DNA from 4 places in the Paenibacillus sp. FSL L8-0436 genome. Region 2 is predicted to be linked to each of the others. Evidence: riboswitches for the same ligand, from Rfam matches in the RefSeq annotation. Region 2 holds a riboswitch; each other region holds the start of a gene.
What was found. Region 2 has a riboswitch for cyclic di-GMP ahead of NSS79_RS03340 (transglutaminase-like domain-containing protein). Riboswitches for the same ligand answer to the same signal wherever they lie in the genome.
Positions count from the first base shown of each region.

Region 1: another riboswitch for cyclic di-GMP. It lies ahead of NSS79_RS05285 (PA14 domain-containing protein); the one in region 2 lies ahead of NSS79_RS03340 (transglutaminase-like domain-containing protein).
Region 3: another riboswitch for cyclic di-GMP. It lies ahead of NSS79_RS02555 (collagen-binding domain-containing protein); the one in region 2 lies ahead of NSS79_RS03340 (transglutaminase-like domain-containing protein).
Region 4: another riboswitch for cyclic di-GMP. It lies ahead of NSS79_RS11140 (S-layer homology domain-containing protein); the one in region 2 lies ahead of NSS79_RS03340 (transglutaminase-like domain-containing protein).

Region 1 is NZ_CP151955.1:1,145,220-1,151,767, forward strand. Features, by position in the region: gene NSS79_RS05280 (sugar phosphate nucleotidyltransferase) at 274-1,647, shown strand; cyclic di-GMP riboswitch class I at 1,785-1,865, shown strand; gene NSS79_RS05285 (PA14 domain-containing protein) at 1,878-4,265, shown strand; gene NSS79_RS05290 (glycosyl hydrolase) at 4,474-5,988, shown strand; gene NSS79_RS05295 (discoidin domain-containing protein) at 6,187-6,548, shown strand, end outside.
Region 2 is NZ_CP151955.1:712,518-719,065, reverse strand. Features, by position in the region: rRNA gene NSS79_RS03350 (23S ribosomal RNA) at 1-2,123, opposite strand, end outside; rRNA gene NSS79_RS03345 (16S ribosomal RNA) at 2,369-3,924, opposite strand; gene NSS79_RS03340 (transglutaminase-like domain-containing protein) at 4,329-5,135, opposite strand; cyclic di-GMP riboswitch class I at 5,149-5,231, opposite strand; cyclic di-GMP riboswitch class I at 5,303-5,384, opposite strand; gene NSS79_RS03335 (class D sortase) at 5,462-6,073, opposite strand; gene NSS79_RS03330 (GtrA family protein) at 6,170-6,548, opposite strand, start outside.
Region 3 is NZ_CP151955.1:539,416-545,963, forward strand. Features, by position in the region: gene NSS79_RS02540 (copper amine oxidase N-terminal domain-containing protein) at 1-388, opposite strand, end outside; gene NSS79_RS02545 (ASCH domain-containing protein) at 884-1,306, shown strand; gene NSS79_RS02550 (hypothetical protein) at 1,712-2,125, opposite strand; cyclic di-GMP riboswitch class I at 2,749-2,838, shown strand; gene NSS79_RS02555 (collagen-binding domain-containing protein) at 2,925-5,114, shown strand; gene NSS79_RS02560 (alpha/beta hydrolase) at 5,401-6,342, shown strand; gene NSS79_RS02565 (hypothetical protein) at 6,547-6,548, opposite strand, start outside.
Region 4 is NZ_CP151955.1:2,457,092-2,461,593, reverse strand. Features, by position in the region: gene NSS79_RS11140 (S-layer homology domain-containing protein) at 1-2,120, opposite strand, end outside; cyclic di-GMP riboswitch class I at 2,172-2,265, opposite strand; gene NSS79_RS11135 (TetR/AcrR family transcriptional regulator) at 2,538-3,218, opposite strand; gene NSS79_RS11130 (SDR family oxidoreductase) at 3,448-4,227, shown strand; gene NSS79_RS11125 (VOC family protein) at 4,274-4,502, shown strand, end outside.

The DNA of each region.
Region 1 (6,548 bases), 430 kb from region 2:
TGGCAGGTACGGAGAGGAATTTTGGAACTGTAGGAGCGAATGCGTCCGCCTGAAAGCTTTCCGCAGGAAAGCTCGCTTCGGAAGCCTATGCAGTCTGCGGATTTCCACCGTGAACAGCGGTATAAATCAAGAAATCTGCAGACAACAGCGGCCGAAAGTCCAAACATTCCTTGCAGTGACTCTCATAACAGCTAAGTCTTATGCTTTTCACGTTTGAAGCAACCAATAACAATCCGATATTTTCGCGTCAACACATAATGAGGAGGGTTCCATATGAAACTGGTACTTCTATCAGGCGGTTCAGGTAAACGTCTCTGGCCATTGTCTAACGATTCACGTTCGAAGCAATTTCTGAAGGTACTTGAGAGTCCGACGGGTGAACCGGAATCCATGGTGCAACGGGTATGGCGGCAGCTGGAGGAAGCTAATATGTCGGGTTCGGCTTATCTGGCTACCGGCCGCAGCCAGGTGGAAATGATTCAGAGCCAGCTTGGCAGCGAGGTGCCCATCATCGTTGAGCCGGAACGCCGCGATACGTTTCCGGCGATTGCCCTGACAGCAGCCTACCTGTATTCCATGGAAGGCGTTTCGCCAAGCGAGACCGTGGCCATCCTGCCGGTCGATCCTTATGTGGAAGCCGCCTTCTTCGATACAGTTGTGCAGCTTGAGCAAACGATGCAGGAGAGCGGAGCGAACCTGGCGCTGATGGGTGTAGTACCCGAGCATGCTTCAGAAAAATACGGATATATCATTCCTACCAGCGCTGAGGCGGGAGCAAGCGGCTATCTGCAGGTAAGCCACTTCCAGGAGAAACCTGACCGTGAGCAGGCCGAGGAACTGATCAGCCGGAATGCCCTCTGGAACTGCGGCGTGTTCGCGTTCCGTCTGGGTTATCTGCTTGATATTCTGCAGCGCAAAGGATTGCCGCTGAACTACGAGGAACTGCAGAAGCAGTACAAACTGCTTGCTTCCATCAGCTTTGATTACGAAGTGGTGGAAAAAGAGGAGAAAATCGTTGTTCAGCCTTATGCCGGATTCTGGAAGGATTTGGGCACCTGGAACACGCTGACCGAAGAAATGAACAGCAACCACGTGGGCAAAGGGTTCGTGACGGCCGATTCCGAAGGCACTTGCCTGATTAATGAGCTGGATATTCCGATTACGGTGATCGGCGCGAAGGATCTGATTATCGCTGCCAGCCCGGACGGGATTTTGGTTACCCATAAAGCGGAGAGTCCGAGAATCAAGGAAGTGCTGAAGTCTTTTGAACAAAGACCGATGTACGAAGAACGCCGCTGGGGCCATTATAAGGTCATAGATTATGTGAAATACGATGAGGGAAATGAAGTGCTGACCAAACGGATTTTTATCGAAGAGGGTAAAAATATCAGTTACCAGCTGCACCATAAACGCAGTGAAATCTGGACATTTGTCAGCGGTGAAGCAAGCATTGTGATTAATGAGAAGATGCATAATGTGAAGGCAGGAGATGTGGTGCGTATACCGGAAGGCACCAAACATGCGATCCTTGCGCTGACGGATGTAGAGTTTATCGAGGTACAGACCGGTTCGGAACTGGTGGAAGAGGATAACATCCGCATCACCTTGGATTGGGAAGATATAGCTTTGCAACAGTTTATCTCTTAGGCCTAAATAATCTATTTAACCAATTTTTACAGATCCAAAACAGGTATTTAGAACCATTTATTAATTTATTTTTATTAATGCTCTAAATAAAAACTTCATAGGGACGATACTTACGGTAAGAGGGATAAATCCTTCCAAAACGACAAAGGCAAACCTAATCGAAAGATAGGGACGCAAAGCCATAGGGCCTTCGCAAGAGTGGCAGCCTGGCTACCGAAAGGAAGATCATTTTGAAAACTTACCGTAAGTCTCGTCTGCTGTCCGCCTTGCTGTCTCTTGCCGTATTGTTAACCGCTGTGCCTTTAGGATTTGGGCTGTCGCCTTCAACCGCAGAAGCCTCATCAAGCACAGCAGTGCCGGTTAATCCGGACGCTTCAGCCGAAGCTGTCAAGCTGCTTAGTAACCTCTATTCCATTACCGGAAAAGGGATTATCTCTGGACAGCACGATTATTTGGAGAGCCCGGATGAATTCAGCAACAAGTTGAAGGGAACAAGCGGAGAATATGCTGCTCTTCACGGATATGAGCTTGGCGTAATTAGCGGCCAGTCGGAGAGTACAGCTGCATCGCAGCGCAAGAATGTGATGAACAGCGCGATCAACTGGTACAAGAACGGCGGCATTGTCGTAATGACCTTTCATCAGAATCTGCCCGGGACTGCCTACCTCTGGTCCAATGTGCAGAAGCCGCTCAAACAAGAGGAATTTAACAAGTATGTAACGCCGGGCACGGCAGAATACGCCAGCCTGATCACGGATCTGGATAAAGTGGCGGTGTCGCTCAAAAGCTTGCGGGATGCAGGCGTTCCTGTACTTTGGAGACCTTATCATGAAATGAACGGCGACTGGTTCTGGTGGGGGAAGAAAAGTAATTTTGCTGAACTGTGGAATATTATGTATGACCGTTTCGTGAACGTTCATCAATTAAACAATCTGTTGTGGGTATGGAACCCCAATGCACCGAATGCCTGGTCTGATCCTTATGCGCTGACCTATCCGGGCGCAAGCAAAGTGGATGTTCTTGCAGCAGATATATATGATAACGACTATATGAATAAGTATTATGACAGTTTGCTTAGTCTGGCTGCCGGTAAACCGATAGGTATTGGTGAAAACGGTGAGATGCCCAGCACGGCCAAACTGAAGCTCTCCCAGAAAAATTTCGTTTTTATGATGAACTGGGGAAAAATGCTCTATGAGAAAAACAGCACAACTACGATTAAGAGTTTCATGAATGATAGCTATACACTGACCCGGAATAAATATAAGAGTTGGAGTGCACCAGCCGCTGCGCCAACACCGACAGCAACACCAACGCCGACAGCAACGGCAACACCAACGGCGACACCAACGCCGAAGCCGACGGCAATGCCAACGCCTGACTCTAATGATTCAGTGGAAGCGCCTGTGGTGAGCGGACTTAAGGGAGAGTACTTCAAAAACATGACGCTTTCCGGTACGCCCGCCTTGGTGCGCAATGATGCATTGCTTAACTTTAACTGGCGCCAGGGTTCGCCGGATCCTTCAATCGGTATAGATTCCTTCTCCGTCCGCTGGACCGGTCAAATCAAGCCAACGTATAGTGAGACTTATCAGTTTTTTACCACTTCGGATGACGGTATCCGCGTTTATATTAACGGTAAAGCTGTCATTGACAGCTGGATGAAACAGAGCGGAGCCGAGCGTACCGGAAGCATCGCTTTAACAGGCGGTCAGTTGTACGACATCAAGGTCGAGTATTACGAGAATGCCGGCGATGCGAATATCCGCTTAATGTGGCAAAGTCAAAGCCAAGTCAAAGGGACGGTTCCGGCCAGCGCATTGTTTGTGAATGCCGGGGCAGCTGCTGCCAGCCAGACAGAATTGGACAGTACACTCAGCCTGGTTGCAAAACCGGTTTTAGCGGCGACAGCAGCACCAGCCGCAACAGCAACAGCAACAGCAACAGCAACACCGACGCTTGCACCAACACCGGTGCCAACAGCAACAGCAACGCCGACACCTGCGCTGACAGCAACACCAACACCGGTGCCAACAGCAACACGGACATCTGCGCCAACACCGGTGCCAACAGCAGCACCGACGCCAGCAGCAACGCCAACACCGGTGCCAACAGCAGCACCGACGCCAGCAGCACCAACACCGGTATCTACGCCAGCATCAACACCGACAGCAGCACCTGCTGAGAATGGGCTAAAAGCAGAATATTTCAATAATATGCTGCTGTCAGGCACTCCGGCACTTGTACGTAACGACGCCATTCTTGATTTCAATTGGCGTCTAGGCACCCCGGATCCTGCAATCGGCATCGATTTCTTCTCCGTACGCTGGAGCGGCAAGATTAAGCCGCTCTACAGTGAAATGTACACAATCTATACTACTTCAGATGACGGCATCCGCGTTTGGGTCAATGACAGTCTTGTGATTGACAGCTGGATGAAACAGAGTGGAACCGAACGCATGGGAAGCATCAGCCTGAATGCCGGGCAGCTATATGATATTAAAGTGGAGTATTACGAGAATCAAGGGGATGCCAGAGCGCGTCTAATGTGGGAAAGCCCAAGCCAAGTGAAGGGTACTGTTCCTGCTAGCGCCCTGTTTCTTCCTTCCGCTTCCTAAGCAGAGCGACTGGTTAGCTTCTGTATTCACCGGCGGGTGCTGGTTAAGACGTTACAATTATAATTCCTAAAGTCCACTCTTAGTGGCCCTGCTTATCAGCAGGGCTACTAAGCTATAGCCCCCATTTGGCCTCGGGATGTATGAACCTGCATAGGGAACGCATCCTGTGTGCCGTGGCGGCATTTCGCTGGAGAAAGGAGATTACGATTTGAACACTTACCGCAAGTACCGCCTGTTTAATACGATTTTACCTCTTATATTAATATTTTCCCTGCTGCCCTGGTCAGAAGCGAGGAGTCTTCCGGTTCCCCGGACGATAGTTACACCTGCTGCTGCCATCACTCCCATCAATCCCTCAGCTTCCGAGGAGGCTGCCGATCTGCTCAGCTATCTGGTTGATCTTGGAGGCAAGGGAATGATATCCGGGCAGCATGACTATTTGGAGACCCCGGATGAATTCAACAATAAGCTGAAGCATGCAAGCGGACAATATGCCGTATTGCATGGTTATGAGCTGGGAGCGATTAACAACCAGCCGGAGGGCACCATCGTGAAGCAGCGCCAGAATGTCGTGAAGAGTGCGATCAAATGGCACCAGGGCGGCGGAATTGTGGCGATGACCTTCCATCAGAATTTGCCGGGCACCTCCCCGGAATGGGCTAATGTGCATATGAGCCTGAGCCAAGAGGATTTTGATGCTTATGTTACGCCGGGCACCCCGCAGTATAAGAACCTGATTGCTGAGCTTGATGATGTAGCCGAATATTTGGGAGACCTGCGCGATGCGGGAGTGCCTGTGTTATGGCGCCCTTATCATGAGATGAACGGCAACTGGTTCTGGTGGGGGCAGAAGGACAACTTCACCGAACTTTGGGATATTATGTATAACCGTCTGGTGAATGTTCACAAGCTGGACAACCTCCTGTGGGTATGGAATCCGAATGCGCCTAATGAGTGGTCGGATGGCTATGAGCCATATTATCCCGGTGCCGGGAAGGTTGACGTTCTGGCGGCGGATATTTATAACAATGACTATAGACAGTCTTATTATGAGAAGCTGCTGAAGCTGGCCGACGGCAAGCCGATCGGGATCGGTGAAAGCGGAGAACTGCCAGACCCGCTCATATTGTCCCGAACGCAGAGTAAATGGGTATATACCATGACATGGGGGAAAATGCTGACCGAGAAAAATAACCTCGAACAGATTAAGAACTTTATGAGCGATGATTATACCGTGTCGCGGGATGATTATAAATTAACGCTGGTCGGTAAAAACAATAACCCGGCCCCGGTATCGCGAACCGGATTAACGGGAGAATATTTCAACAATATGGAGCTGTCGGGCAAAGCCGTCCTGGTCCGCAACGACAATAAGATCGACTTCAACTGGCATGGAGATTCACCGTCTTCAGGAATTGGCGAGGATGCCTTCTCGGTGCGCTGGAGCGGCAAAATCAAGCCGGTTTACAATGAGAAATATACTTTCATAACCTCCTCGGATGACGGGGTACGTGTATGGATCGACGGCAAACTGGTCATCGACAGCTGGAAGAAGCAAAGTGGTGTCAGCCGTGAAGGAAGCATAGTCCTGGAAGCGGGAAGCTCGTACGACATCAAGGTTGAATATTACGAGAACAGTGGAGATGCCAGTATTCGCCTTATGTGGAAGAGCCCAAGCCAGAAGCAGGCGGTTATTCCCAAAGGCGCGTTGACTTCCAAATAATGAAATGAAAGCAATAAGTCATTGTGAGGCAGGCACCCCGGAAGAAAGCGAGGACAAGGAATGAGGACTAGAACTAAGAAGAACAAGAATAAACCTCTACATCTACTGTTAAAATTCGCAGCTTTAACCCTCTTGTTTCTATTGTCTGTTTCTATCTTCGGAGATGACGGGACGAAGAGGGCTGAGGTGGAGGTTGACATGTCCAAATTGTCCGCAGCGAAAGATGCAGGACCCGCATTGCCGGACGGAACTGTGCTGTGGCAACTGGGCAAGCACGACGGAACAGCCGGTGAATTTGCGGCTGCCGGCTCTTCAGCCGCTAAGGAGGCATTTAAGGTTGCCTCCGTTTCGGCCAAGACTGCGGAGCTCCAAAGTGTGCCCTCCGGTCTTAGAGGCGACACTAATCCTGAGCTGAGGATTATGTATAAGCTGGATAAGATCCCGGTCAACGGGGTCTTATTTCGCGTAAGCATCATAGATGCCTATAAATCCGTTCCGCAAATGAGCGTATTCTCCAACCGGCAGCTGTCGGGGATTATCCAGATTGCAGGTGTTGCCGG
Region 2 (6,548 bases):
AGCTGCAGTAAAGCTCCATGGGGTCTTTCCGTCTTGTCGCGGGTAACCTGCATCTTCACAGGTATTAAAATTTCACCGGATCTCTCGTTGAGACAGCGCCCAAGTCGTTACGCCATTCGTGCGGGTCAGAATTTACCTGACAAGGAATTTCGCTACCTTAGGACCGTTATAGTTACGGCCGCCGTTTACTGGGGCTTCGGTTCACAGCTTCGGACTAAGTCCTAACCGCTCCCCTTAACCTTCCAGCACCGGGCAGGCGTCAGCCCGTATACTTCGCCTTGCGGCTTCGCACAGACCTGTGTTTTTGCTAAACAGTCGCTTGGGCCTTTTCACTGCGGCCCCCTCGGGCTATTCACCCTACCGAGGCACCCCTTCTCCCGAAGTTACGGGGTCATTTTGCCGAGTTCCTTAACGAGAGTTCTTCCGCGCGCCTTAGAATTCTCTTCTCGCCTACCTGTGTCGGTTTGCGGTACGGGCACCTTCTCCTGGCTAGAGGCTTTTCTTGGCAGTGTGAGATCATGACCTTCGCTACTACAATTTTCGCTCCCCATCACAGCCCAGCCTTAATGGTGTGCGGATTTGCCTACACACCAGCCTCACTGCTTAGACGGACATCCATCAGTCCGCGTCACTACCCTCCTGCGTCACCCCATCGCTCATAGCGGATTACGGTGGTACAGTAATTTCAAACTGTTGTCCTTCGACTACGCCTTTCGGCCTCGCCTTAGGTCCCGACTTACCCTGAGCGGACGAGCCTTCCTCAGGAAACCTTGGGCTTTCGGCGGATCAGATTCTCACTGATCTTTTCGTTACTCATACCGGCATTCTCACTTGTATGCTGTCCAGCGCTCCTTACGGTACACCTTCAACCTGCATACAACGCTCCCCTACCCCAGATGCTAGTGCATCTAGCCATAGCTTCGGTGGTGTGTTTAGCCCCGTTACATTTTCGGCGCAGAGTCACTCGACCAGTGAGCTATTACGCACTCTTTCAATGGTGGCTGCTTCTAAGCCAACATCCTGGTTGTCTGTGCAACTCCACATCCTTTCCCACTTAACACACACTTGGGGACCTTAGCTGATGGTCTGGGCTGTTTCCCTTTTGACAATGGATCTTAGCACTCACTGTCTGACTCCCGGCAAGAAGTTAATGGCATTCGGAGTTTGACTGAGCTTGGTAACCCTTGCGGGCCCCGCACCCAATCAGTGCTCTACCTCCACCACTCCATTCACCGAGGCTAGCCCTAAAGCTATTTCGGGGAGAACCAGCTATCTCCGAGTTCGATTGGAATTTCTCCGCTACCCCCACCTCATCCCCGCATTTTTCAACATACGTGGGTTCGGGCCTCCAGTGCGTGTTACCGCACCTTCACCCTGGACAGGGGTAGATCACACGGTTTCGGGTCTACGTCCACATACTCATTCGCCCTATTCAGACTCGCTTTCGCTGCGGCTCCGGCTTCTCACCTTAACCTTGCATGTTAAACGTAACTCGCCGGTTCATTCTACAAAAGGCACGCCATCACCCCTAGATCGGGCTCTGACTTTTTGTAAGCACACGGTTTCAGGTTCTATTTCACTCCCCTTCCGGGGTGCTTTTCACCTTTCCCTCACGGTACTGTTTCACTATCGGTCGCCAGGTAGTATTTAGCCTTAGCAGATGGTCCTGCTGGATTCATACGGGGTTTCACGTGCCCCGCACTACTCGGGATCCGTCTCGGAGAGAACACAGTTTAGGCTACAGGGCTTTTACCTCTATCGCGGGCCTTTCCAGACCTCTTCGCCTACCATATTCCTTTGTAACTCCATGTGAGACGTCCCACAACCCCAAGGGGCAAGCCCCTTGGTTTAGGCTGTTCCGCGTTCGCTCGCCGCTACTGACGGAATCACTATTGTTTTCTCTTCCTCAGGGTACTTAGATGTTTCAGTTCCCCTGGTCTGCCTCTATCTCCCCTATGTATTCAGAGAGAAGTAACTGCGAATTACCACAGCTGGGTTTCCCCATTCGGACACCCCCGGATCAAAGCTTGCTTACAGCTCCCCGAGGCAGTTTCGTTGTTCGCCACGTCCTTCGTCGGCTCCTGGCGCCTAGGCATCCTCCGTGTGCTCTTATTAGCTTAACCAATGCGTTTTCCGTTAGGAAAATCGCTAGTATCACTATTAATTAAAACTTGTTCACACAAGTTTCAGCTAAAAGATGTTCTAAAACGCAAATTCGTTTCGGTATCCAGTTTTCAAGGATCAAGGTGTTACTTGAGAGCTTAAACTCTCAAAACTGACCAACGAGTGAGTAACAGGCCTAAACCTGAGTTTTGGAAGCTAAGCTTCCGATTTGAATGTCACCGTTGCAGGTGACGATTCTCCATAGAAAGGAGGTGATCCAGCCGCACCTTCCGATACGGCTACCTTGTTACGACTTCACCCCAATCATCTACCCCACCTTCGGCGGCTGGCTCCCTTGCGGGTTACCCCACCGACTTCGGGTGTTGTAAACTCTCGTGGTGTGACGGGCGGTGTGTACAAGACCCGGGAACGTATTCACCGCGGCATGCTGATCCGCGATTACTAGCAATTCCGACTTCATGCAGGCGAGTTGCAGCCTGCAATCCGAACTGAGACCGGCTTTGCTGGGATTGGCTCCACCTCGCGGCTTCGCTTCCCGTTGTACCGGCCATTGTAGTACGTGTGTAGCCCAGGTCATAAGGGGCATGATGATTTGACGTCATCCCCACCTTCCTCCGGTTTGTCACCGGCAGTCACTCTAGAGTGCCCAGCCTTACCTGCTGGCAACTAAAGTCAAGGGTTGCGCTCGTTGCGGGACTTAACCCAACATCTCACGACACGAGCTGACGACAACCATGCACCACCTGTCTCCTCTGTCCCGAAGGCCGCCACTATCTCTAGTGGATTCAGAGGGATGTCAAGACCTGGTAAGGTTCTTCGCGTTGCTTCGAATTAAACCACATACTCCACTGCTTGTGCGGGTCCCCGTCAATTCCTTTGAGTTTCAGTCTTGCGACCGTACTCCCCAGGCGGAGTGCTTACTGTGTTAACTTCGGCACCAAGGGTATCGAAACCCCTAACACCTAGCACTCATCGTTTACGGCGTGGACTACCAGGGTATCTAATCCTGTTTGCTCCCCACGCTTTCGCGCCTCAGCGTCAGTTACAGCCCAGAAAGTCGCCTTCGCCACTGGTGTTCCTCCACATATCTACGCATTTCACCGCTACACGTGGAATTCCACTTTCCTCTTCTGTACTCAAGCCACCCAGTTTCCAGTGCGACCTCAGGTTGAGCCCAAGGTTTAAACACCAGACTTAAATAGCCGCCTGCGCGCGCTTTACGCCCAATAATTCCGGACAACGCTTGCCCCCTACGTATTACCGCGGCTGCTGGCACGTAGTTAGCCGGGGCTTTCTTCTCAGGTACCGTCACTCCGGTAGCAGTTACTCTACCGGACGTTCTTCCCTGGCAACAGAGCTTTACGATCCGAAAACCTTCATCACTCACGCGGCGTTGCTCCGTCAGGCTTTCGCCCATTGCGGAAGATTCCCTACTGCTGCCTCCCGTAGGAGTCTGGGCCGTGTCTCAGTCCCAGTGTGGCCGTTCACCCTCTCAGGTCGGCTACGCATCGTCGCCTTGGTGAGCCGTTACCCCACCAACTAGCTAATGCGCCGCAGGCCCATCTCCTTGTAGCAGATTGCTCCGCCTTTCATCCTTCGTCCATGTGAACAAAGGAATTATCCGGTATTAGCTACCGTTTCCGGTAGTTATCCCAGTCAAAGAGGTAGGTTGCCTACGTGTTACTCACCCGTCCGCCGCTAAGTTAATCCGGAGCAAGCTCCTTCATAACTCCGCTCGACTTGCATGTATTAGGCACGCCGCCAGCGTTCGTCCTGAGCCAGGATCAAACTCTCCAAATTGGTATTTAGAAAGAGCGATTGCTCAATTTGAAACATCTGACGAGAATTTACATTCTCAAGATGAAATTTCCAAAGCGTATAAATACGCTGTGAAACTCATCCATTTTGGATCTCACTTGCGTGATTTCCATACTCACTCGTTGTTCAGTTTTCAAAGATCAAGCTCGTTGTGAGTGTCGATTATCTCGTCACCAGCAACTCTTATAATATATCACGTTTGATTTAGAAACGCAAGCTTTTTTTGAAACAACTTTTCAGCCATTCCTTATTTACTTGGGTGCGCTCTAACAACGCTTACCTATAATACCCCACATCAATATAAAAAAGCAACCCCTTAAACAAAAAAAAGATAACCGGCTTAAATATTAAGCGGGTTATCTTAGGGTAATCATCATTCTATTGGATTAGTAGATCTTAGCTGCTGTATATTTGCTCGACGCTTTGGTGAAGCCTGTTTCTTTGTTCTTACCCAATCCGGCGTCCACTGTCGTATCAATCGTTACCCATTTGCCGTTAAGCAATACTTCATTCCAGGCATGATATACAGATACATAACTCGTATTGCCCATTACCAGCTTTGTCGGAATTCCTTCACTGCGGAGCATGGTGGCGAACAAAGATGCATAATCGTAGCAAATCCCTTTCTTACTAGCGAGTGTGTTGTCGTTGTTCGGGATATAATCCTGCGTAACATTAGCCGCTAAGGTGTAGTCGTACTTTACATTCGCCACGATGTAATTATAGATAGCTTGTACCTTTGCTTCATCAGTGGTCAGCCCTTGCGTAAGCTGCTTAGCTTTCAGTACTGCTTTATCGGAAGAATTCCATTTCACATTCTGTACGGAACTCAAATATACGGCGTTGGTGTTGCTCATGCTCAGGTCTACGGTTTCGGAAGAAAGTACTTTGTATTTGTTGCCGCTGGTGTTCTCTAGGACTGACACTTTATAAGCGCCATTCCCCTGCTGCAGTGGAAACGTTTCTGTAGCTTTGGAGGCATATAAGTTATAAGAGTAGCTCTTATTGTCTTTAGTAATCATGAGCTTGATACGTTTGTCCTTGGGAACATCATAGGAAACTTGGACAACCCCTTGGCTCAATTGCGATGTATTTAACCAGTCTGACTCTACGCTGGAAGCGTTAGCTGTACTTACTTGAACTGAAGTAACCAGGACGAACAAGGTCAAGAACATATAATAGAACTTCTTCATGGATAAAACCCCTTTCGGTAGCTGGCTGCCATCCATACCCGGGAAGGCCCTTTAGCTTTGCGTCCCTACCTTTCGATAGGTTTGCCGTTATCGTTTAAGCTTTATCTGTCTACTACTATTGGAATATACTAGACTCATCTTAAGAACAAACAAAAAAAGCCTCTTCATTCGGTAGCTGGCTGCCATCCTTACCGGGAAGGCCCTTTAGCTTTGCGTCCCTACCTTTCGATAGGTTTGCCGTTATCGTGTTTAGCTTTTATAGTTATATAGTATCATATTAATGCCTAGTTACAAGACCTAAATCACTAGATTTCTACTTAATTCATTTAAATTTTTATAATTTTAGCGTGGATAATCAGTCGATGGGTCGGATTTACCAAAGGATCACATGTAATGAGGGTAAGGATTTTATCTTGTTTATTCCCGTTCAGTACAGACACATCCGTAGGCTCAACAATCGAGATATCATAAACCTCGTATTTATACTCCTGATCGCTTGTCTTGACGGAAATGGTATCTCCGACCTTTACTTCATTCAGTCTGTTGAATAATCTCCCTGCAGTCCTAGACCTGTGTGCAGCTATGGCAGCATTGCCTATTTCACCGATTGGAGCGGTTTCCTTCATATGGGCTGCGGCATGTTTCATGTTGGCTTTGGTCGCCCCTTCCAATATGGGCAATTTCAAATCGATTTTGTCGATTGTGATAATTCCGGTCACTTTGCCGCCGACCTCTATTTCCTGCTCTGCCGGTTCGGCAGCCTGCGCTGGTTCATCCCCAGCTGATTCTTCTGCCAGCAGTGCAGTGACCTCGGCATACTGTTTTTTCAGATCGGGCTCTGACGAAGGGGCCAGCTCACTATAAGCCTGTTCAGCCTCCTTCAGCAGCTTCTCTTGCTGCCGGTCGTTATACCATTCGCTCGCTTTTGGATACAGCATGACTAGAACTCCTGCAATTATGATCAAATAGGAAAACTTACGCATCAAATCCCCCCGATCTTTTAGATAAAGAAACTCCACGGCCCGACATCTGACTTAAAATACCCATTTACGGCTGCCAAAGAAATTGATAATGACGGTGACGAACGTAACCAGCACTTTGGAAATCAGCACCTGAACTCCAAATTTGTCCGTTAGCAGATGCATCAGCAGCACTGATATCCCCAGTACAACCAGGTTCAGTATGATGAATCGGACTAATTGCATACGGTCAAAACTGTCCTTGCTAGTCTGACTCTTATCCTTAAAGGTCACCTTCTTGTTCCAAAAGAAACTGTTCGCTGTCCCTGCGCTATAAGAAATAATCTGTGCCGGGGTGTTCATCATACCCAGAGAATGCAGCAAGGTAAATACGGCGAAATCAATCAGCGTATTCAGTAAGCCTACAGCATTAAATTTTAAAAACTGGATAAAT
Region 3 (6,548 bases), 170 kb from region 2:
CCGGATGCACAGTGGAATAGTAAAATTGAACCCGCGGCAAACCAATGACGGCTAACCTTGCTTTAGCCAGATCGCCGCTGTTCAATTCTTTCTGAGTCTCCGGATTTGGAGAAATAATCACAATACCGTTATTCTTCGAATCCCAATGAACAAGCGTTCCGAAACTTCCGCTCATGAACCGTAACGGGACATAAACGGTGTTCTTTTCAACAAAAGGCGGCGTATCTAATTCTAGTTTTTCCTCATTCATCCTCGCAACACCGCTGCCGACGGCAAGGCTCAATGTGTCCGAAGTATGCGGGTCAACAACCAAAACCGTTTTGGATTTGCTGTTCCAGCTCACCTTATAGCCCAAAGACTGCGCAGTGCGAATAGGAACATAACTCACGTTCTTCCTGACCAAAGGAGAAGTTAGCTCATCCTGTACGGCCCCGTTTACATTTAGTTTGAGGGGGTTAGCAGCATTCGCTGTACCGCCGATTGAAAAGATAAACATTACAGTGAAAAACAAAAAATAATGTTTTTTTCAAGTTGATCCATCCTTTTCTTTTTTTTAGTTAGACTTGCTGATTTGGAAAAAGTTGCAGCATCAAGCAAAGCCGGAGCCTTAACCTTAGAATAGGCAGCCAGCCATCTTCCATTTCTTCTACCGTCGGGGGGGAACTTTACAAAACCTTATTGAACCTTATAATGAGAAGTGAAGCGCCGCAAAGATTATACAGAACCTAATTGAACCTTACAGATAGGTGTGGGTTACGCTCATAATGCTTAAGCCGGGGGCGAATTCCTTCACCAGCAGCTCAAAAAAACTATATGCGGCGCGGTTTTCCGGATTCCCGGTGGGCTGCGCCTTTCCTTTGTTGCAGAAAGGGGGCAGGATGTTATGCGATGTTTGACTATACGGCAGCCTTGGGCGACGCTCATTGCTCTTGGTGAAAAATCATTCGAGACCCGTTCCTGGAGAACAGCTTACCGGGGTGAAATCGCCATTCATGCCGGTTTGAAGATTGATAAGGAAGTATGCTTACGGGAGCCTTTCCGATCGGTGCTCGCCCGTCATGGTCTTACGGCGGACAATTTACCTGCCGGAGTGATTATAGCGACAGGATCGCTGATAAACTGTTATGAAGTTACAGCTGGTATGGCTGAAGAAGGCTGGCCCTACGGCAGCGAATATATCTTTGGAGATTATAGGGAGGGACGGTTTGCCTGGGAACTGACGGGCGTCACTCCGCTGGAGGACAACATTCCGGCCAAGGGCCGGCTGGGCTTCTGGGAGCATCCTGTTCCGCAAAGGGAGCGGTGAAGCGCTTATGGAATTTCAGAATCGGCAAGTCTAATTTGGATAGACGGAAAATATTATGACGGTACCGGCGGTTCGTTGGAATACAGGTATGAATGGGATGCTGCCCGGGTATCTTTTTAAATATAGGGCTTTGTGTATCTTATCTCTGCCGGAGCCAATCAGGTGTTCAGGAAGGAGCGTATGCATAGGAAATGGGCAGTCTTCTTATTGCGTGGCTTTGCATGTTATGTTTATTTCTTACGTTTAAGGATAAGGTAAGCCGGAGGATTCTATATCCCGTGGCGCTTGTAGTTATTTTCGGCACATTGGGCTATTGGAAGGTTTTAATGTAATTTATAGCGGGTACTTTACAGGTCTTGCCGACTCCCATGGCGAGGCCTGTTTTTTTCTTCAACGCACCAAAGTCTATAGGCTTGCTTGAGGGCCGGATTTGATTTTGTACTGTTCCTCATAGCTGTGGTAGCCGGAGATATCGAGTCCCAGGTATTTGCGCATATGGATAGCAGCCTGTGCAGCGATGACGTCATCCAGCAGCAGCATCCGTTCATGATATCCCCGGCATATAAATTTGGCCTCGATGCCGACCTGGAGCCGCTGCTGTTCATAGACCTTAACTCCGCGTTTCCTCATTTCGGCGCGCACATCCCTCAGATCGGCAGTAACCGCATTCGCAGCAGTACGGAGAACATCCATGTATGGGGCGGGGGTCCGCAGTTGTGTCGACATAATGGCTGAATCCCGTTCAAAGGCTGATAAAATCAGCGGAAGCAATATATAGGATTTGACCAGTGTATTATCGTTACTCTCCGCTCTATGCATAAATTCAATCACCTCTAATAAGAACGTATATTCGTATTTTAACCGATTATTCAAAAATTAATCAATGGAATTTCTAAACAGTTGAAACAATGTGACATAATTCACAAAATAATTATAAGAATTATTTTATATTAAAATTGAAATAATAAATATTGAAAAATAAAGCTTATTAAAAAGGAGAATTGTGATGAATTATGAGGGAAGTCTCCGCCGCGGATTATTGTTCGGGTTGTTTCTAAGTGTTCCACTATGGGTGTCCATGATCGGCTGGGTTCAGCTGTTATAAAATATACAAATTCTAAGTCCGGCTGTTGCCCGCTGACTTATGTAAATTGACAATGACTAAAAACTGCTGCCAAGAGCTGGCGACAGTTTTTTTGCCGTTTCGACAAAAGTTGAAAAGTGGTTCGAATATACTAATTTTTAATATTAAAAATTTGTTTCATGTGATTGGTGAATACAACTAAACCCTTATGCGATGCGGGATTGAGGACTTTTTCAGAGAATCTATCAAAAAAAATAAGGAATAGATTGACAAACGGAGGGGTGAAGAGATAGACTGATTCTAGTCCGAAAGTAACAAAAGTCATAGACTACATAGAATGCAACTGTTACCAACTTCTCATGTATAATCGCAAACCGTTCGAAAGAGCGGGACGCAAAGTCAGGAATCTACAGCACTCTAAAGGTGCCACGATCGTCCGGCCGCCATGAAGCTAACCCTTCTTGGCGGTCTTTTTGTTGTTACGGGCTAATCTGTGCATTCATAGAATAGTTACATAGGAGGTACATATCGTTGTTGAAGAAAAGATCAGTAGCCTTGATTCTGACGGGGATTTTAACCATCGGCAATATGCTTCATCCGAGGATCAATGTAGAGGCGGCGGCAAGTATGCCGTACACCCCAACACCGGTGCTGGGAGTCGCCGGGAATTTTAACGCCTTTATCTTTGGAGATTTCGCGCAAAGCAATGACCAGATCCATGGACGGCTTGCTGCTGCAGGGAACATTACTCTTCAGGGATATGGAGTATCCAAGGATGCTGCGGGCGGAGATGTGTTTATCGCCGGCAAAGACATCGACTTTTCAAATGGAACAGTTTATGGCACCTCTGTGTATGGAGGCAGCATGAAAAGTTCAGGAGCTGATCTTAAAGGAGGTACGCGGCAGGATCATCCGATTGATTTTCAAGCTGAGGAGCAATTTTTGATTCAGCGTTCGAGTGAACTAGCTGCTCTGAAACAAACGCAGCCCTTTGTCAGAGATGGAGGGAAAATGACGATTAACGCTCCGGATTCCTTTAATGTCATTCATTTGACTGCTGCGGATTTGGCGGTTACCAACGGTCTCCAGTTCAACATTGCAGGAAATGCCACGGTAATTATCAATGTAAGCGGGAATAAGGTCGTCATTCCGGATTTTCAAATGTGGAACGGCAAATCTCACAATGTGCTGTTCAACTTCTACGAAGCTTCTTCTGTAGCTAATGGGAACACAACCATTGAAGGCACCATGTTAGCGCCGCATGCCTTTGTGGCGTTCAGCCGTGCTGAGCTGCATGGTACCCTTATTGCAAAAGGATTCAGCGGTTATATTCAGATGCATCATCATACCTTTGAGGGAACGGTGCCGCCAGTCGGCCCGACACCAACACCGAAGCCGACACCAACACCGACGGCGACGCCAACACCGACGGCGACGCCAACAGCGACGCCAACACCGACGGCGACACCGACGCCAACGGCAACGCCGACACCGACGGCGACGCCAACACCGACGGCGACGCCAACACCGACGGCGACGCCAACACCGACGGCGACACCGACGCCAACGGCAACGCCGACACCGACGGCGACGCCAACACCGACGGCGACGCCAACACCGACGGCGACACCGACGCCAACGGCAACGCCGACACCGACGGCGACGCCAACACCGACGGCGACGCCAACACCGACGGCGACGCCAACACCGACGGCGACACCGACGCCAACGGCAACGCCGACACCGACACCAACGGCGACGCCAACACCGACGCCGACGCCAACACCAGCGCCAACGCCGGTGCCAACGCCGACACCAACACCAGCGCCGACACCAACACCGACGCCGGTACCAACACCAACGCCGGTACCAACACCAACGCCGGTGCCGACACCAACACCAACACCGGTGCCGACACCAACACCAACACCGGTGCCAACACCAACACCAACGCCAACACCGGTGCCAACACCAACGCCAACACCGGTGCCAACACCAACGCCAACACCGGTGCCAACACCGACACCAACACCGGCGCCGACATCAACACCGGCGCCGACATCAACACCAACACTAACACCGGTGCCAACACCAACGCCAACACCAATACCAACGCCGACACCAGCGCCGACAAGTGTAGTGCCAACGGTAGAACCAACGCCAGCGCCGACAAGTGTAGTGCCAACGGTAGAACCAACGCCAGCGCCGACAAGTGTAGTGCCAACGGTAGAACCAACGCCAGCGCCGACGAGCGTAGCGCCAACAGTAGACCCGACGCCGGCACCGACGAGTGTAGCGCCAACAGTAGACCCGACGCCAGCACCGACGAGTGTAACGCCAACGGTAGACCCGACGCCAGCGCCGACGAGTGTAGCGCCAACAGTAGACCCGACACCAGCGCCGACACCAACGGTGATTGGTACGAATGACGATCAGGAGATTACGATTGATGAGGATCCGCTGCCTTTGGGCCCTGTGACCACACCTTCGCCTGTGCAGCCAACGCCGGAGACTACTCCAGCGACTGATCCAGTACCTGCTCCGGTACCGGATGAAGAGATTATTCTTGATGAAGAAATTCCGCTGGGGCCAGTGGTTACAGCCGAGAGTCTGCCGCAGACGGGCGAAGCCAGCCCGGCACCTTATTATATTACCGGTCTCGCTATTGCCGGAGTAGGTCTGCTGCTGAGCAGAACGGCAAAAACCAGCAGACGAAAACGCTGAGGCTTTCATTGAATCACACTCGGGCCAATAACAGTCCAGACGCCATGTTCTAAACATAATTCAGGCCGCTTACGGGAGAGGAAATCCCGGAAGCGGCCTTTTTATAGGGTGTTTCCTAAGTTTGGAGGGTTATTATACAACAAATCGTTTAGATTTAATCCATCTGTTATATGTACATTTCTCGCAGGCGAGGCTACCATGTTATACTATGCAGAAATCATTGCGGAACCCGCATGATTGTGACTGGAGTATCCCACAGCTACGAGAAGGAAAGGTGAGAATATTCATGTGGAGTGTAATTATACTGGCGATTATTATCGTCATTGCCGGAGGATTGACCTATGCGGGTTTCTTTTTCTATGGAGTGGCGATCCATCGGGCGCCTAAGGAGTTTTTGGCGAATTCACCCGCGCTGAAGGTAGATCCGCCGGTGGCCGGAGCATCCTGGGGAGAAGGGGCGGAGTGGATCGCCCGGCAGAGCTTCCGGAATGTCGACATGAGCTCAGAGGATGGACTGAAGCTGCGGGGTTATTATCTGCCGTCAGAGCGGGCAGCCGGACGTACAGCAATCGTTGCCCACGGCTATTCCGGCAAAGCCAAGGATATGGGGGCCTACGCCAAGATTTATTATGAAAACCTGGGCTATAATGTGCTGATTCCCGATGCCAGGGGACATGGTGAAAGCACAGGCAATTACATAGGATTTGGCTGGCCCGAACGCCGGGATTATGTAAAGTGGATCGAATACATCATTGAAGAGAATGGGCCGCAGGCGCAGATTGTGCTGCATGGGGTGTCTATGGGCGGAGCAACGGTGATGATGACCGCGGGTGAAGAGCTTCCGCCGCAGGTGAAGGCGGTTGTTGCCGACTGCGGGTATAGCTCGGTCAAAGCACAGCTCTCTTATCAGCTCTGGCGGATGTATCATCTGCCAAGCTTTCCCTTCGTGCAGATTGCCAGTCTGATTACCCGGCTGAAAGCAGGCTATTTCTTCGGTGAGGCATCAGCGCTGAAGCAGGTGCGTAAGGCACGGGTGCCGATCCTGTTCATCCATGGTGATGCCGATAAGTTCGTACCCTATGCCATGATGGACAAAGTGTACCAGGCATGCCGCAGCCCCAAGGACAAGTTTGTAGTGCATGGCGCAGGGCATGGACTTTCTTATGATACGGATAAGGCGGGATATGTCAGCAAGGTAAGTGAGTTTGTTAACCGGTACGTGAAGTAGTCCAATAACCCCGGAAAGTAGACGCGCCTACGTTCGGGGGTGTTTATTCCCTGAGTCGATCGAGTGTATTAGTTATGTACCTGTTAATGTATTGCGCAATGTATTCACATGATCATTAAAGTATCATCTCTCTATCGCTTTGTACTTTACGGTAGAAAGATGATACTTTTAAGAATGAGGGGAGCATATTGATAAAAAGATGTTCT
Region 4 (4,502 bases), 1.7 Mb from region 2:
AGCTCAGCCAGCAGCTTGTACATCACGACCGCTGCTTCTGCTCTCGTTGATGAGTCTTTAGGCTTCAAAAGCTGTCCGTTACCCTGCACCAGCTTCTTGCCCACCGCTGCAGCTACGGAATCCCTTGCCCAACTGCTAACGCTGCCGTTGTCCTTATATCCGCCCAATTCAGCTTCAAGCTTGGCAGATTCTGCAGCAGAAGCCCGGCTGCCGATAGTGCTGTCTATTGCCCGCATCAGCATCACCATCATCTGTTCACGGGTCAGCGGATCATTACCGTGAAAAAGTCCACTTTCTCCCGTTACGATTCCTGCCGCTGCAGCTGCTTCCACATAAGGGTAGGACCAGTTCGCAGCTGAAACATCACGGAAAGCCGGTGTCTCCGGCCGCTGCGGCTGCAATCCAAGAGTTGCTGCCAGCAGCTTGGTGAATTCAGCCCGGGTCAGGATCCCTTTTGGCGCATAAGCGGTTCCGTTCATCCCGTTCACAATCCCCCTAGCCCCTAGCACCTCTACAGCTTGCTGCGCCCAGTGGCCTGACATATCTGTGAATTCAGCTCCGCGCAGCATTACCGCATATAGTCCGGAAGCTGTAATTCCGGTTTGAACAACGGCGTCTTCCGCCGCAGTCACTCCGCCAATATAGTTCCATATGCCTTTTGCCGGATCGTTGCTATAGATTCCAAGCTTCTCACGGCCTGTCGTCCAAGGCGCTTCCTTCGGGTACCCTACCGTCAGCTTGGCCGGCATCAGGAACGGAGCACTCGCTTGCACCTGCCACGCTGAACCTGCCTTCAGCAGTTTTTTGCCGGTTGCGTCGAGCAGTACTTCTTTCTCCAGCTCAGCTTGGGCCAAGCTTACAGTGGTATTGTCAGGGAAGGTTCCTGCTGAAATCTCCAGCCGTGCCCAGCCATTCAGTACAGACAAAGTACCTCCAGCACTTCCGATAACCTGACTGTCCTTGGCTCCGGTTACTACAGGGGTCTTCACTTCCGGGGCTGAACCCGGGTTCGGATCTGCGCCTGGATTTGGAACTGCACCTGGATTTGAGGTTGTCCCTGGAGCTGGAGTCGTTCCTGGGGTTGGGGTTACCCCTGGACTTGGAGTGGCTCCCGGACTCGGAGGGGTTGATCCTTCTTTCAGGTCAATCGACTCTATGTAATCATCCTTCTTGCTGTAAAGCAGTTTATCCCCGGTAATGCCGATCAGCTTCGTTCCGGGCTCTATTGCTGGCAGTGATTTCACTGCATATGTAGAAAGGTTCACTTGCTGCAATGTGGCAGCACCGTCCCTCTCCTCTTGAAAAACTGCCTGCCCTTCACCTATCGACATGAAGGCATACTGGGTTCCTCCAGGCTTCATCTCGGTGAGATCCACAGGCAGAGCAGTCAGATCCTTGATATTCAGAATCACATATTTGCTCTCGGAAGCCCCATTTTTTTGCTTAAACAGTACATCGCTGCCGTTAAAAACAAACCAGTCCACATAGCTTGCTCCGCCCAGACTAACCAGTGCACGCGTAGCCCCGCTTTTCAAATGGAGCAGACTGAGCCCCCCGTCACGGGCATTCTTATACACTACATTGCCGCCGGCCAGCACCGGGAAACGTCCTTCGCCGAGGTCGGCTTCAACGCCCGTAGCCAGATCATGATAGATCATGCTGCCGTAATTTTTGCGCTCGTACCAAACCACACCGACTCCATCCGTAGTCGGATTGCCATATGTGCCAGACTGTTTGTTAAGCTTTCTTCGTGTACCCGTCTCAAGATCGGCAGTGTAAATATCCCAGTTCAGTGAAGACTCCTGCTCTGTTCCTTTGTCGGCCCACACTGCAACGTTGCCGCTCACATAAGGCGCATCCTTGGCAGATGAACCCGATGTAAGAACAGTGCTGGCACCACTGGCCTGATTCATCGCGTGAACCTGCTTCACCCCGTCAGCCTCTGCTTCCAGCCATACGATCCGGTTGCCGGATACGTTATAGTCCGTTCTACCCGGATCGGTCCCGGCAGCCAAAACCTGCTTCATGCTAAGGCCTCCGCTAAACAGGCCCACAAGCATACTCACCGCCACTGCGGACACAACCGTCCGCGAAAACTTCCCTTTCCTTCTAAACCTCATTTACTTCTCTCCCCCAGCGCTATTTGTAGGCACGCCAAAAAACCAAGTGCCTTGAGCGGCCCGGCTGTCTTAACATCCTCCTTTGGATGAAGTAGACCCGTGGCTTTGCGTCTCCGACTTTCGTACGGATTTGCCTTTGTTTCAAACTCGGTTTTTTCTGTCCCGTTATGGGTATGCAGGTGTGACTTTAGTTGTACAGGACTCTTTCTTTATCGGAATTTATCCCTATAAAATTAATAAGTTCTAGTTCTCCCTTACTTATATACCTTTTCCTTTTTTTCGGAAATAGGCTTCGTTCTTCGGCATTTGTAAAGATTTATAACAAATTTAGAAACAAAAAAACGGCATCTCTGCCGTTTAATTGTGTTATAGACTCTCAGGATTCGAACCCAGGCCTTATATAAAGGATTTCACTAACTACTCCTGCTTTAAATGCTTGGCTGCGGCTGCAGGTGCAAACAGTGAGCTTGCAAGCAGAGCTACCGTTCCTTTATACACTGCGTGCGACGCTGCGACACTTCCCAAATGTCCTCCTATGTGCAGGTGAATCACTCCGTGAAGAGAGGACCAAATCGTACCTACAATAAATTCCGCATTTGAATCACCAGTAATTAGGCCTTGCTCTTGAGCGCTGACAATCACGGATAACAAGCGCCGCATAGCAGTAACAGTGCCTTTCATGCTCTGCTCATCCGGTTTGAAATCTGCAAATGCTCCCCCAAACATCAATTTATAGTAGCTGGTATAGCGCTGGCCAAATTCCCAATACACTTCTGCCAGATTAATTAAATACTGCTGCAGATCCTCTGACTGTGAAGCACTCTCAAATTCGCTCGAGAGTATTTTGCAGCCCTCCAGATATAATTGCTGGGCTAAACCTTCTTTATTAGCAAACAGACTGTAGATGATCTTGGTCGAGCAACCCATCTTCTGAGCTACTTTTCGCACGGTGACAGCTTCCGGCCCTTCTTCCTGAAGAATAAAGGCTGCTGCATCAACTACGAGTTGACGAAGACTAGCTGTGTTCTGTAAGCGGGCTTCCTGGTAGGTTGTCAGCTTTCTATTGCTTGCGTCAGCAAAATTGTTAGGTTCATTCAACTTAATCGCCTTCTTTAGTTATGTTGTTATTCTCGGGAAACGCAGTTTCCAATCATATACCACGCATTCTATACAGTCGATTCCACAAAGTCAATCCTACATACACATATCTTCTTGCAAATTTTTAAAAAAAGAAGGTTTGACTTTCTCCAGCCAGCAGGTTACTATGATTTCAATAGGAAACACTGTTTCTTAACGAATACATCGTTTTAATAGGAGGAGTTATTTTATGAATATTCAAGGAAAATGGTCGCTAGTCACGGGTGCCTCTTCCGGCATTGGCGAACAATTCGCAATACAGCTGGCTAAACAAGGAAGCCATCTGGTTCTCGTAGCCAGATCTAAGAACAAACTCGATGACTTGGCAGCGGAACTCGAAAGAAGCTATAACATCAAAGTCAAAGTCATAGCTATGGATCTTACGGAAGCAAGTGCACCAAGCGAATTGTTCCAGCAATGCCAGCTGTTGAAGCTTGAGATTGAGCTGCTGGTCAATAATGCCGGATTTGCCACTCATGGGAGGTTCGAGCAAATCTCAGGTCAGCGGCAGCATGAGGAGATTATGTTGAATGTTGCTGCCGTCGTAAATATGACTCATTTATTCTTGCCGGATATGCTGCGCAGAAGCTCTGGTACTGTGATCAATGTATCGTCCACCGCAGGATTTCAGCCGCTCCCCTATATGGCTGTGTATGGGGCAACCAAAGCTTTTGTCTTGTCCTTTACAGACGCATTATGGTGGGAGAATCGTGACCGTGGAGTCCAGTTCTTTGCACTTTGCCCCGGTTCTACCGATACAGCTTTCTTCACCGTCGTGGGGACTGAGGATGCTTCAGTCGGGAAGAAAGCAACTCCACAGCAGGTAGTTGAGACTGCGCTGCGCTCACTCGCGAAAAAGAAGATATACACTGTTCCAGGCTCGCAAAATTACCTCGGAGCACAGTTGTCCAGATTCGTTACCCGAAAGCAGAGTCTGCGGATTGTTGGAAACATGCTTGCCCCAAAATAGCGTATAATGAACAAAATAGAAAATCCACAAAAAGGGGATAGGATACATGATATTGAGCATGAATTGGATTACGCTCAGGGTGCGGGATCTGGAGGCATCCCTTAATTTTTATCACAGCATTCTGGGACTTCCGATTGACCGCAGATTTGAGAGCAGAGGAAGACAGATTGTTATGTTAGGCACGGAGGGGCAGCCCAAGATCGAGCTTATTCAGGGAAGCGACCCGGCTCTGAAGCCGGAATGCGGTGTGTCCATTGGGTTCGAGGTGGCGTCAC